One region of the Rhizobium sp. BK379 genome, then DNA from elsewhere that is predicted to be linked to it. Evidence: predicted binding sites of a transcription regulator. Region 1 holds the regulator's gene; the other holds the start of a gene.

Region 1 (6,121 bases):
AAACACCGTGACCGCGCTGATCGGCCCCTCGGGCTGCGGCAAGTCCACCTTCCTGCGTTCGCTGAACCGCATGAACGACACGATCGACGGCTGCCGCGTCACCGGCAAGATCACGCTCGACACGGATGATATCTACGATCCCGATATCGACGTCGTCGAACTGCGCGCCCGCGTCGGCATGGTGTTCCAGAAGCCGAACCCGTTCCCGAAGACGATCTATGAAAACGTCTCCTACGGCCCGCGCATTCACGGTCTGGCAAAGTCCAAGGCCGACCTCGACCAGATCGTCGAGACCAGCCTGCAGCGCGCCGGCCTCTGGAACGAGGTCAAGGACCGCGTGCATGAATCCGGCACCGGCCTTTCCGGTGGTCAGCAGCAGCGTCTGTGCATCGCACGCGCCGTTGCGGTCAGCCCGGAAGTCATCCTGATGGACGAACCCTGCTCGGCGCTCGACCCGATCGCGACTGCAAAGGTCGAAGAGCTGATCCACGAGCTGCGTGAAAACTACACGATCGTCATTGTGACGCATTCCATGCAGCAGGCCGCGCGCGTATCACAGCGTACGGCCATGTTCCACCTCGGCAACCTGGTCGAGGAAAACGATACTGACAAGATGTTCACCAATCCGGACGATCCGCGCACCCAGGACTATATCATGGGCCGGTTTGGCTGATTTTGGCAATGTGAAGCCTTCCCGATTTTCGAGGACAAAGCCCCATGGCATCGACACATATTTTTTCCGCCTATGACGACGATCTGAAGTTCCTGTCCCGGCGCATTTCCGAGATGGGTGGTCTTGCCGAACAGATGGGCGCCGACGCAGTTCGCGCGCTGGTCAACGGTGACACCGCACTCGCTCAGAAGGTCATTTCCGACGACGTGATCCTCGATCACGCTGAACGCGAGATCAACGACAAGGCGATCGTCACGATCGCCCGCCGCCAGCCGATGGCGTCCGACCTTCGCGAGATCATGGGTTCGATCCGCATCGCCGCCGACCTCGAGCGCGTCGGCGATCTCGGCAAGAACACCGCAAAGCGCGTTATCGCGGTGCAGAGCACCGGCGTTCCGCGCAAGCTCGCCCGCGGTCTCGAGCATCTCTCCGAACTGGCGCTGGTCCAGCTCAAGGAAGTGCTCGACGTCTACACCAATCGCTCGGCCGACAAGGCCAAGTCCATCCGCGAGCGCGACGACGAGATCGACGCGATGTACACCTCGCTGTTCCGCGAACTCCTCACCTACATGATGGAAGATCCGCGCAACATCACGAGCTGCACGCATCTTCTCTTCTGCGCCAAGAACATCGAGCGCATCGGCGACCACGCGACCAACATCGCCGAGACGATCTACTATATGGCAACCGGCGCCCAGCCGGAGGGCGAGCGTCCGAAGGACGACAGCTCCAATACCGTTGGTGCGGTCACGGAGTAATCCGGACCTGCCGATTGCGTGCGCGCCCCGTCGGGGCGCGCAAGGGTCGCAGCCAATTCCGAGTCTTGCATGGTCCCTTGCTTAAATCACCCCCGGTTTAAGGATCATGCATTAGGAGACTGACACGCATGATCCCAAGAGTTGCAGTTGTTGAAGATGAAGAGGCGCTGAGCGTGCTTCTCCGCTACAACCTTGAAGCCGAAGGTTTCGAGGTGGATACGATCCTTCGTGGCGACGAAGCCGAAATCCGGCTTCAGGAGCGCACGCCGGACCTGCTCATCCTTGACTGGATGCTGCCGGGCGTTTCCGGCATCGAGCTCTGCCGTCGGCTGCGCATGCGGCCGGAAACCGAGCGCCTGCCGATCATCATGCTGACGGCGCGCGGCGAAGAGAGCGAGCGCGTTCGCGGTCTTTCGACCGGCGCGGACGACTATGTCGTCAAGCCCTTCTCCACGCCGGAACTCGTCGCCCGCGTCAAGGCGATGCTCCGACGCGCCCGTCCCGAGGTGCTCTCCACCGTTCTGAAATGTGGTGATATCGAGCTCGATCGCGAAACGCACCGCGTCCATCGCAAGAGCCGTGAAGTTCGCCTCGGCCCGACCGAATTCCGCCTGCTGGAATTCCTCATGTCCTCGCCGGGCCGCGTCTTCTCCCGCTCGCAGCTTCTCGACGGCGTCTGGGGCCATGATATCTACGTGGACGAGCGCACCGTCGACGTCCATGTCGGCCGCCTGCGCAAGGCGCTGAATTTCTCCAACATGCAGGATGTCATCCGCACCGTGCGCGGCGCGGGATATTCCATGGAAGCTTAAGCTTAGTCCGAGTGATCGGAGGTCCAGACGGGTCGCTCGCTTGCCGGGCGGCCCGTTTGTCTATCTGGCCCCCCTAGCTCCTTATGAAAACCGACGCGAGGCGCCGAAAGCGAACCTCGAAAGGATCTGCTTTTTACAGACGAATGCGCACAAGAATTCGATCAAGAGCCTTTTGCAGAGCCGCAGTGCCGCCAAACGCACGAAAGTCTTCGAGCACCTGTTCGTTCAATCCGCCCTTGGTCGAATGCTCGCCGATGAGTTCATCGAAACTCGCGACAGGTTTTGAACGGGCGGCATGGGCGAGGCCGGAAAACAGTTGACGGAGGTAGGCGTCGCCAGCCGCTCCCGAGAGCCCCTTGCTCTGCAGCCAGGTCGACGTCGCGTCCAGGATGCCGAAATAGCTGGCCATCAGGCAGCTCGCCACCGCGAGAAGTTCGAACTCCTGCTTGTCTTCAACCTGAATCGCCGTTCCGAGCGCCGAAAAGAGGGTGTGGGAGACCTCGTCGGGAGGGTAGATCGCAGTCGCCCCCTGGAGATCGGCGACGAACGGAAGTGGAATTGCCAGGCTCAGGCGAACCGGCCGATCGATCCACGCCAGCAGTTGATCCATTGGCGTAGCCGCGACAAAGCTGATGACATGGTGGCCCGGCCGAAATCGAAGCGAGCGGATGACCTCCTCGGCAATTTGCGGCCTCACTGCCAAAAATACGAGATCGGAACGGTCGAGAACATCCTGGTTGCCCACAGCGATAGACACATTCCCGTTTGCCGCCGCGAGCCGGGAGGCGACGCCTGCGTTACGAGGTGACAGCGCGATGGGTGTGTCGCCAAATGCTGTCTTGCCCAATCCGGTGACGACAGCCTCGGTAATCGTGCCCGCCCCGACGAACCCCATTGTCATCCGCTTTATATCGATCTCCATTGGCACCCCCCAAGCGACTATGTGTGCCGTGCTACTCCACGAGAATACCGCATCTGTATCAGAAAATCGCGCCACAGCGCCACGACCACCAGTCCATGCCAGCATGGGGCTGAAACGCATCGATGGTCTTGGCCACATAAGCTCGCATTGTCAGGCAGGTGGATGCAGGCAGAGATCGGCCTTCCGCAGATCGTGGTCAGGAACCGTTTTCCGGCGTTCCTGTGCCGGCTAAAAAATCACCCCTCCGCGCGAGGCGAGGAGGGGTGATGATACATTGCGTCTGTTGGAAGATCGCTGCTCAGGCGACCCGGACAGCCTTGCGGCGTTCGCTCACCGGCTGATAGGCGAGACGCTGGTGGTAGTTGCAATAGGGCGATGAATCCGGGGAGTCGCAGCCGCAGAAGTAGAAATCGTCCTTCAGCGGATCGCCGACCGGCCACTTGCAGGTGCGCTCCGTCAGTTCCGTCAGGCCGAGGCGGCGCGAAATAGGCACGACCACGTTTTTGGCCGGCACGTATTCCATTTCCTCGACCGTTTCGATCTCGATCTCTTCCTTCAGCATCGTTGCGCCCTGCTGGCGCGTCACGGTGCGGGTGGCGATGCGAGATGCATAGTTCGGGGCGCGGGGCGCAGAGGTGTTGCGCTTGGGCGCACGCGCCGTGGTTGCGGTGCCGCCGGCCTTGGCGCGGCCGGGAAGACTGAGCCGGTGAACCTTGCCGATAACAGCGTTTCTACTTACTCCGCCAAGTTGCGCAGCGATCTGGCTGGCACTCAGTCCCTCCGACCAAAGCTTCTTGAGCTTTTCGACACGCTCGTCTGTCCAGTTCATGCCCTGTCTCCACCTTTCGCGTTGGTGATGGCAGAATCCCTCACCGTTGCCTCGGAAGCCTCCGAAGCAAGAAACGCCTGATCAATTTTGGTGACTAGTTCCGCCGCATGCAGTCTAGTAATTGAACTTTAACCTAGTGTGAGCCTGACTCTGTGACAAGAGTCGCAGGAATCCGATGAATCCGAATTCGTAGTTTTCCCCAACTTGCTTCCCGGGAGAGTCATTTCTGCAACATTAGCTGTTGATAGACCTGTAATGCGGATTGCAGGCTTGACGCATGCGCTAAATCCTCAGTTTTGTTGACATTGCAGTGCGAAAAGTAAATAGTGCTTCAGGCCGCCGAAAGGCGGCATTTTTAATTTTTCGGACCTGGTTTTCTTAGCCGGAGTCCGTTGCCTCAGAGCCTGATTGAAGGAGATCGCGCCATGGCTGAAGCCTCGCCGCTTTATGATACCTATTCTCGTGCCCCGCTGCGGTTCGAGCGAGGTGAAGGCGTCTGGCTGATCACCGAAACCGGCGAGCGATATCTGGATTTTGGTGCGGGCGTTGCCGTTACCTCTGTCGGACACGGCAATCCGCATGTCGTGGCCGCTCTCAAGGATCAGGCCGACAAGGTCTGGCACCTCTCCAACGTCTATGAGATCCCCGGCCAGGAGAAGCTTGCCAACCGCCTGACCGAGGCCACCTTCGCCGACAAGGTGTTCTTCACCAATTCCGGCGCCGAGGCGCTCGAATGCGCCATCAAGACGGCACGCCGCTACCAGTTCTCCAAGGGCCATCCGGAGCGCTTCCATATCATCACCTTCGAAGGCGCCTTCCACGGCCGCACGCTGGCGACGATCGCAGCCGGCGGCCAGGAAAAATATCTCGAAGGTTTCGGCCCCAAGACCCCCGGTTTCGACCAGGTTCCTTTCGGCGATGTCGAGGCGGTACGCGCTGCGATTACCGACAAGACGGCCGGCATCCTCATCGAACCCGTGCAGGGTGAGGGTGGCGTGCGCCCGGTAACGCCTGAATTCATGAAGGCGCTCCGCCAGCTCTGCGATGAGCATGGCCTGCTCCTCATTCTCGATGAAGTTCAGACCGGCGTCGGCCGCACCGGAAAGCTCTTTGCCCATGAATGGTCGGGTGTCACGCCCGATATCATGGCTGTTGCCAAGGGCATCGGCGGCGGCTTCCCGCTCGGCGCCTGCCTTGCGACCGCAGAAGCAGCCTCGGGCATGAAGGCCGGCACGCATGGTTCGACCTATGGCGGCAATCCGCTGGCCATGGCCGTCGGCAACGCGGTCCTCGATGTCATCCTGGCCGAGGGCTTCCTGCAGCACGTGCGGGATGTGACCCTCGTCTTCCGTCAGGGCCTTGCCTCGCTCAAGGATCGCTATCCCGATGTGATCGAGGATATCAGGGGCGAAGGTCTACTGCTCGGCGTCAAGGCTGCCATCCCCTCGGCAGAACTGCTGAAGGAAATTCGCGCAGCACACCTTCTGGCGATCCCGGCGGGCGACAATGTCATCCGCCTGCTGCCGCCGCTGGTCGTAACCGCCGAGGAGGCGCGCGAGGGTCTTTCCCGTCTTGAACGCGCTGCCGAAAGCATCCGTGCCGCCAAGGTCAAGAAGACCGCTTGATAGGATATTGCCCCGCCCGCTGGCGGGCGTAGCAGGTAACGAACAATGGCTTCCCCCAAACACTTCCTCGATCTCTCCGCAGTCACCGCTTCCGACCTCAGAACCATCATGGACGATGCCAAGGTGCGAAAGCAGGCATTCAAGGCTGGTTCCGCCGACAAGCCGCTCGCCGGCAAGATGCTGGCCATGATCTTCGAGAAACCGTCGACCCGCACCCGCGTCTCCTTCGATGTCGGCATGCGCCAGCTCGGCGGCGAGACGCTGTTCCTGTCGGGTACTGAAATGCAGCTCGGCCGCGCCGAGACCATCGGCGACACGGCCAAGGTCCTGTCGCGCTATGTCGATGCCATCATGATCCGTACGACCGAGCACAGCCGGATGCTGGAGCTTGCCGAGCATGCCACGGTGCCCGTCATCAACGCGCTGACGGATGACACCCATCCCTGCCAGATCATGGCTGATATCATGACCTTCGAAGAGCATCGCGGCCCGATCAAGGGCA
Region 2 (6,121 bases), 350 kb from region 1:
TTCGCCGTTCCGCTCAGCTTCTTTGCGGCACGCAATCTGACGAAGAACTGGCCGCTGCGCATCTTTACAAAGCGCATCATGGAATTCCTGCGCGCCTTCCCAGAAATCGTCATCGCCGGCCTGTTTTCGGCGATCCTCTCGATCGGACCGGTGGCCGCCATTATCGCGATCACGCTCCACACGATCGGCGCACTCGGCAAGCTCTTCTATGAAGTTGCCGAAAACATCGACATGAAACCGGACGAAGGCATGCGCGCCGTCGGCGCGAACTGGCTGGAGCGCGTGCGTTTCGCCGCCCTGCCGCAGGTCATGCCGAACTATGCGTCCTATGCGCTGCTGCGCCTTGAGATCAACGTGCGCGCTTCGACCATCATCGGCGCCGTCGGCGGCGGCGGTATCGGTGAAGAGCTCAAGCTTTCCATTTCCCGCGGTTTCGGCGCGAAGACCGTGGCGCTCGTGCTGCTGCTCTTCGTGACGATTGTCGCTGTCGACCAGTTCTCCGCCTGGCTGCGCCGCCGGCTCGTCGGCGAACACGCCTTCCTCCTGCAACATTGAGGCTGCCATGACGGTCATCGACGCAAACCGCATGCATGAGATCGAAACGCGCTATCCGGAATATTTTCACAAGTCCTTCCGCCAGCGTTTCGGCGGTCTCCTCATTGTGCTCGCGACAATCCTCTACGGCTTTTATGCCGTCTGGTTTTTCGACCTGCCGAAGCTCATCGCCGAAGCCCACTGGGAACGCTTCGGCATCTATATGAGCCAGTGGATCAGCTATGACGTTCAGCCGGAATTCCGTATCCAGGACGATGGCACGATCCAGACGCGCTACCCGCGCTTCTCACCACTTGGCGACGATCCGCATCCGGATTGGCTGAAAACCAACACGGACGGCAGCATCACGGTCCTCGTCGGCGGCAGCGGCCGCACAGTGACGGTCAGCAAGAGCCAGACGACGATCGTTGCCCATGGCATGACGGTGCCGGTCGATGTCAGCAGCGGCGCACCGAAAGTCGTCGGTCCGGTTCCCGGCTGGATGACGGTCTATGACGACAACGTGCTTGCCAATCTCGGTTTTGCGGGGGATGTCAGCATTTCCGTCGACCGCGTGAAAGTGCGCAAGCGATTTATCGGCTGGGCGAACTTCGTCTTCGATACGCAGTCGCCCTTCTTCGACAAGCCGGCAAGCGAGGTCATCAGTCTCATCGTCTCCGGCCCGCGTATCCATCCCGATCAGTCGAACCTGTCGCTTGCTTTCGACAATATCTGGAACAACAGCGAATGGCAGCATGGCGATGTCTGGACCAAGCTGTTCCAGACGATCGTGATGGCCTTCCTCGGCACGTTGCTCGGTTCGCTCGCGGCCTTCCCGCTCGCCTTCATGGCAGCGCGCAACATCACGCCAAACAGGTTCCTGAACCAGGCCCTGAAGCGCTTCTTCGACTTCCTGCGTTCGGTCGACATGCTGATCTGGGCGCTGTTCCTGACGCGCGCCTTCGGCCCCGGTCCTCTTGCTGGTTCCGGCGCCATCTTCCTCACGGAGACAGGCACGCTCGGCAAGCTCTACTCGGAAGGTCTCGAGAATATCGACAACAAGCCGCGCGAAGGCGTGAAGTCGACGGGCGCCTCGACCGTGCTGGTGCATCGCTACGGCATCATGCCGCAGATCGTTCCCGTCATCGTCAGCCAGACGCTCTATCAGTGGGAATCGAACGTACGCGGCGCGACGATCATCGGCGCCGTTGGCGCCGGCGGTATCGGTCTCAAGCTCTGGGAAGCCATGCGCACCAATTCCAATTGGGAAAACGTCGCATACATGGTCATCCTGATCCTGATCGTCGTCTTCCTGTTCGATACCGCATCGAATGCACTGCGCCATCGCCTGATGGGCACTAAGGCCGGCCACTAAGCCCGATCAAATGATGATGACGGCCCGCCGTCATCATCATTCTGTCATGGAAATCTTTTAGCCGGAGCGTGCTTGCGGTTCACCGCCAAATCAATGCACATTGCGCTCCCCATTCGGACGATCTCCAGGATAAAAGCCTTGCGCTACGCTCTCTATTTTTCGCCGTCTAAGGATCATTCCCTGACGGATGCGGCCTCTGTCTGGCTCGGCCGCAATGCCTTTACCGGCGAGACCTATCCTGCACCCGAATACAAGACATTGCCGTCAAACGAACAATTCGAATTGACCGCCGATCCGCGCCGCTACGGTTTCCACGCGACGATCAAGGCGCCCTTCGAGCTTGCCTCCTCCGTGACCGAAAAGGACCTGATGGCGGTCGTCGAAGATTTTGCCGCCAAGACGCCGGCCTTTGAAATCCCCGAGCTGGTGCTCGGACAGCTCGGTCGCTTCTTCGCACTTGTTCCGGGTTCGCTGCACCAGCCGCTTCAGGATTTCGCCGCAAAGGTGGTAAAGTCTTTCGAGCCATTCCGGGCGGCACTCTCCGAGGCCGATATTATCAGGCGCAAACCGGAAAGGCTCTCCGAGAGCCAGCGCAATAATCTCATGCGCTGGGGCTATCCATATGTCATGGATGACTTCGGCTTCCATATGACGCTGACCGGTCAGGTGCCGGAAGAGCGCGCGGAAGTGATGAAGGCGATCCTGACGGAGCGTTTTGCAGCTTTCACCGGCAGGCCGCTTCACATTTCCGGCCTTGCCGTCTTTAGCGAGGAGGCGCGCGGCGCGCCTTTCAAAGTTCACACATGGCTGCCTCTTGCTGGCGCCAAAAGCTGAAAGATTTTCTGACATGAGCAAAGAAACCGTTCTTTCAAATGCCCGTATCGTTCTCGAGGACGACATCCTTTCGGGCTCTATCCTGATACGCGACGGCAAGATCGCCGATATTTCAAAAGGCATTTCGGTAGCCGGCGAAGACTTTGAGGGCGACTACATCATTCCTGGCCTCGTCGAGCTGCACACGGACCATCTGGAAGGCCATTATTCGCCGCGTCCGGGCATCCGCTGGAACAAGACGGCGGCCATCCAGGCCCATGACGCGCAGATCGTCACCTCGGGCATCACCACGGTCTTCGACTGCCTGCGCATGGGTGCTGACGAAGACGGCGGCTTCGAGCACGGCGAGATGCGCGAGATGGCCGATGCCATCCAGTCCGCCGAAAAGGAAGGACGCCTGCGCGCCGAACATCTCCTCCATCTGCGTTGCGAGGTTTCGGCCGACAACGTGCTGCAGCACTTCGCGGATTTCGAAAACGATCCTTATGTCGGTCTCGTTTCGCTGATGGACCACGCGCCGGGCCAGCGCCAGTTCCAGACAATGGACCAGTACATCTTCTACTATCAGAAGAAGCGCGGTCTTTCCGACGAGGAGTTTGCCCGCTTCTGCGCCAGACGCATCGCCGAGTCCGATCGCAATTCGACGCCAAATCGCGACGCGATCTCCAAGGTCTGCGCCGAACGCGGCATCACCGTCGCAAGCCATGACGATGCCACATCTGCCCATGTCGATGAGGCGATCGAAAACGGCGTTCGCCTGGCCGAATTCCCGACCAGCATCGACGCAGCCCGGCTGTCGCACGAAAACGGCATGAGCGTGCTGATGGGCGCACCGAACATCGTGCGCGGCAAGTCGCATTCTGGCAATATCGCCGCGCGTGATCTGGCTCAGCTCGGCGTTCTCGACGTGCTTTCGTCCGACTATGTGCCGCTCAGCCTGCTTCATGCGCCCTTCATTCTTGCCGACGAGGTCGAGGGCATTACCTTGCCGAAGGCAATTGCAATGGTGACGGCAACGCCAGCACGCACCGTCAGCCTCAACGATCGCGGCCGCATCGAAACCGGCCTGCGTGCCGATCTCGTCCGCGTCCACCGTTCACATGGCGTGCCGGTGACGCGTTCCGTCTGGCGTGAAGGACGCCGTGTCGCATGATGATGTCACACGAACCCCATCCGGGCGCTGGTGCCGAACGCGGCATCATGGTCGTCGTCGTCGGCCCGAGCGGGGCTGGCAAGGACACGCTGATGAACCTTGCGGCCCGGCATTTCGATCGCCGCGAAGACGTGCATTTTGCCCGCCGTGTCATCACTCGCGATGGCGATGCCGGTGGGGAGGATCACCTCGCCGTTTCGGATGCGGGATTCGCATCGATGGAGCAGTCCGGCGCCTTTGCGGTGTGGTGGGAGGCGCATGGTCTCAAATACGCCATTCCGGCGGAGGTTTCCGTTGCACTTTCCAGGGGTCACCTCGTCGTGGCCAATGGCTCGCGCTCGGCCCTGCACCGTTTCCAGGCTGCTTTCCCGCGGCTAAAGGTCATTAATGTGACGGCCCGCCCGGAAGTGCTGGCCGGCCGCCTGGAGGCGCGCGGCCGCGAGACGCACGAGGACATCATGGCCCGCCTCGCACGCGGCCCGCTGACGGTGCGCGGCGATTACGATGTCGTGGAGCTCGACAATAGCGGCTCCCTGGAAGAGGCGGAGCGCAAGATGGTCGACATCCTGGATGGCTTCCTGAAGGAAATCGTCTAAACGAGACAGGAAACGAGAATGGCCATTCGTGTCGTCCCCTATGACCCGGAATGGCCGTCTCTCTTCCGCCGGATCGTCGGCGAACTGGAGCCGCTTCTCGCCGACCTCACCCCCGTCTTTCATCATGTCGGCAGCACGTCCGTCCCCGGATTGGCGGCAAAGCCGAAAATCGACCTGCACGCTGCCTTCGCTAATGCGGATGTGCTTCCCGAAGCGATCGAGCGCGTAGAATCGCTTGGCGCCTTCACCTTCCATGGCGACAAATACCAGCAGCAGACCTGGACCTTCACCAGCGGCAAGGGCTCCTACGGCGCACGACTATATCTCTGCTCGGCGAATAATGTCGTTTTGCGAGACCGGCTCGCGTTTCGGGACTATCTACGCTCGCACGCGGAGCGCGCGAACGCCTATGCCGCCCTTAAGATGAAGCTCATGGGCGAGGCCAATGACGACTGGGATTATTATACCGGCGGCAAGCGTAACTTCGTGCTCGAGACGCTGCGGCTGGCCTCCGAAGAAGGATAGCCAGCCGCGCTCCGATTATTCGTTGTCGCCGCGGCCCGAGACGATCTCCCGTTTACCGACGTGGTTTGCCGGGCCGACCAGCCCTTCCTTCTCCATGCGCTCGACAAGCGAAGCGGCTCTATTGTAGCCGATGCCGAGGCGGCGCTGGATATAGGAGGTCGAGCACTTCTTGTCGCGCAGGACGACCTTGACGGCCTGCTGGTAAAGCTCGTCGCCATCCTCGGCACCCATGGCGCTCTTGTCGAAGACGGCGCCGTCCTCTTCGTCCTCGGCTTCTTCATCCTCGCCGGCCGTGACCGTATCGAGATATTCCGGCCGACCCTGCGTCTTCAGGTGTGCCACGACCTTCTCGACTTCCGCATCGGAAACGAAGGGACCATGGACACGGGAGATGCGCCCGCCACCCTGCATATGCAGCATGTCACCCTGGCCGAGCAGCTGTTCGGCACCCTGTTCGCCGAGGATCGTGCGGCTGTCGATCTTCGAGGTCACCTGGAAGGAGATGCGGGTCGGGAAGTTCGCCTTGATCGTGCCGGTGATGACATCAACCGAAGGACGCTGTGTCGCCATGATGAGATGGATGCCGGCAGCACGCGCCATCTGCGCAAGTCGCTGGATCGCGCCTTCGATCTCCTTGCCGGCAACCATCATCAGGTCGGCCATTTCGTCGACGATGACGACGATGTAGGGCATCGGTGCAAGGTCCAGTTCCTGCTGTTCCTCGATCGGCGCACCGGTCTGCCGGTCGAAGCCGACCTGGACCATGATATGGATGGCCTCGCCCTTCTCACGGGCCAGGGAGACGCGCCCGTTATAACCGTCGATATTTCGTACACCGAGGCGCGACATCTTGCGATAGCGCTCCTCCATCTCGCGCACCGCCCATTTCAATGCCATGACGGCCTTCTTCGGATCGGTGACGACGGGCGTCAGCAGATGCGGAATGCCATCGTAGACCGAGAGTTCCAGCATCTTGGGATCGACCATGATTAGGCGGCACTGTTCCGGCGTCATGCGGTAGAGCAGCGACAGGATCATCGTGTTGATGGCGACTGACTTGCCCGAGCCGGTGGTGCCGGCAACGAGCAGATGCGGCATCTTCGC

Evidence for each region. Region 1 encodes PhoB, which activates phosphate uptake and scavenging genes when phosphate is short. Its sites were predicted from a motif close to TGTCATNNANCTGTCAT; they were not measured.
Region 2: a site for PhoB is predicted at 1,941-1,957, ahead of FHT93_RS11510 (DUF1045 domain-containing protein). Genes of this name have one in related genera too.

Annotation. Positions count from the first base shown of each region.
Region 1 covers NZ_JACIAD010000002.1:457,376-463,496, forward strand. The annotation lists gene pstB (phosphate ABC transporter ATP-binding protein PstB) at 1-673, shown strand, start outside; gene phoU (phosphate signaling complex protein PhoU) at 718-1,431, shown strand; gene phoB (phosphate regulon transcriptional regulator PhoB) at 1,560-2,243, shown strand; gene FHT93_RS13260 (pyrroline-5-carboxylate reductase) at 2,377-3,165, opposite strand; gene FHT93_RS13265 (GcrA family cell cycle regulator) at 3,464-3,994, opposite strand; gene FHT93_RS13270 (aspartate aminotransferase family protein) at 4,420-5,619, shown strand; gene argF (ornithine carbamoyltransferase) at 5,665-6,121, shown strand, end outside.
Region 2 covers NZ_JACIAD010000002.1:107,592-113,712, reverse strand. The annotation lists gene phnE (phosphonate ABC transporter, permease protein PhnE) at 1-555, shown strand, start outside; gene phnE (phosphonate ABC transporter, permease protein PhnE) at 563-1,909, shown strand; gene FHT93_RS11510 (DUF1045 domain-containing protein) at 2,048-2,743, shown strand; gene FHT93_RS11505 (alpha-D-ribose 1-methylphosphonate 5-triphosphate diphosphatase) at 2,757-3,896, shown strand; gene phnN (phosphonate metabolism protein/1,5-bisphosphokinase (PRPP-forming) PhnN) at 3,896-4,492, shown strand; gene FHT93_RS11495 (GrpB family protein) at 4,511-5,017, shown strand; gene FHT93_RS11490 (DNA translocase FtsK) at 5,033-6,121, opposite strand, start outside.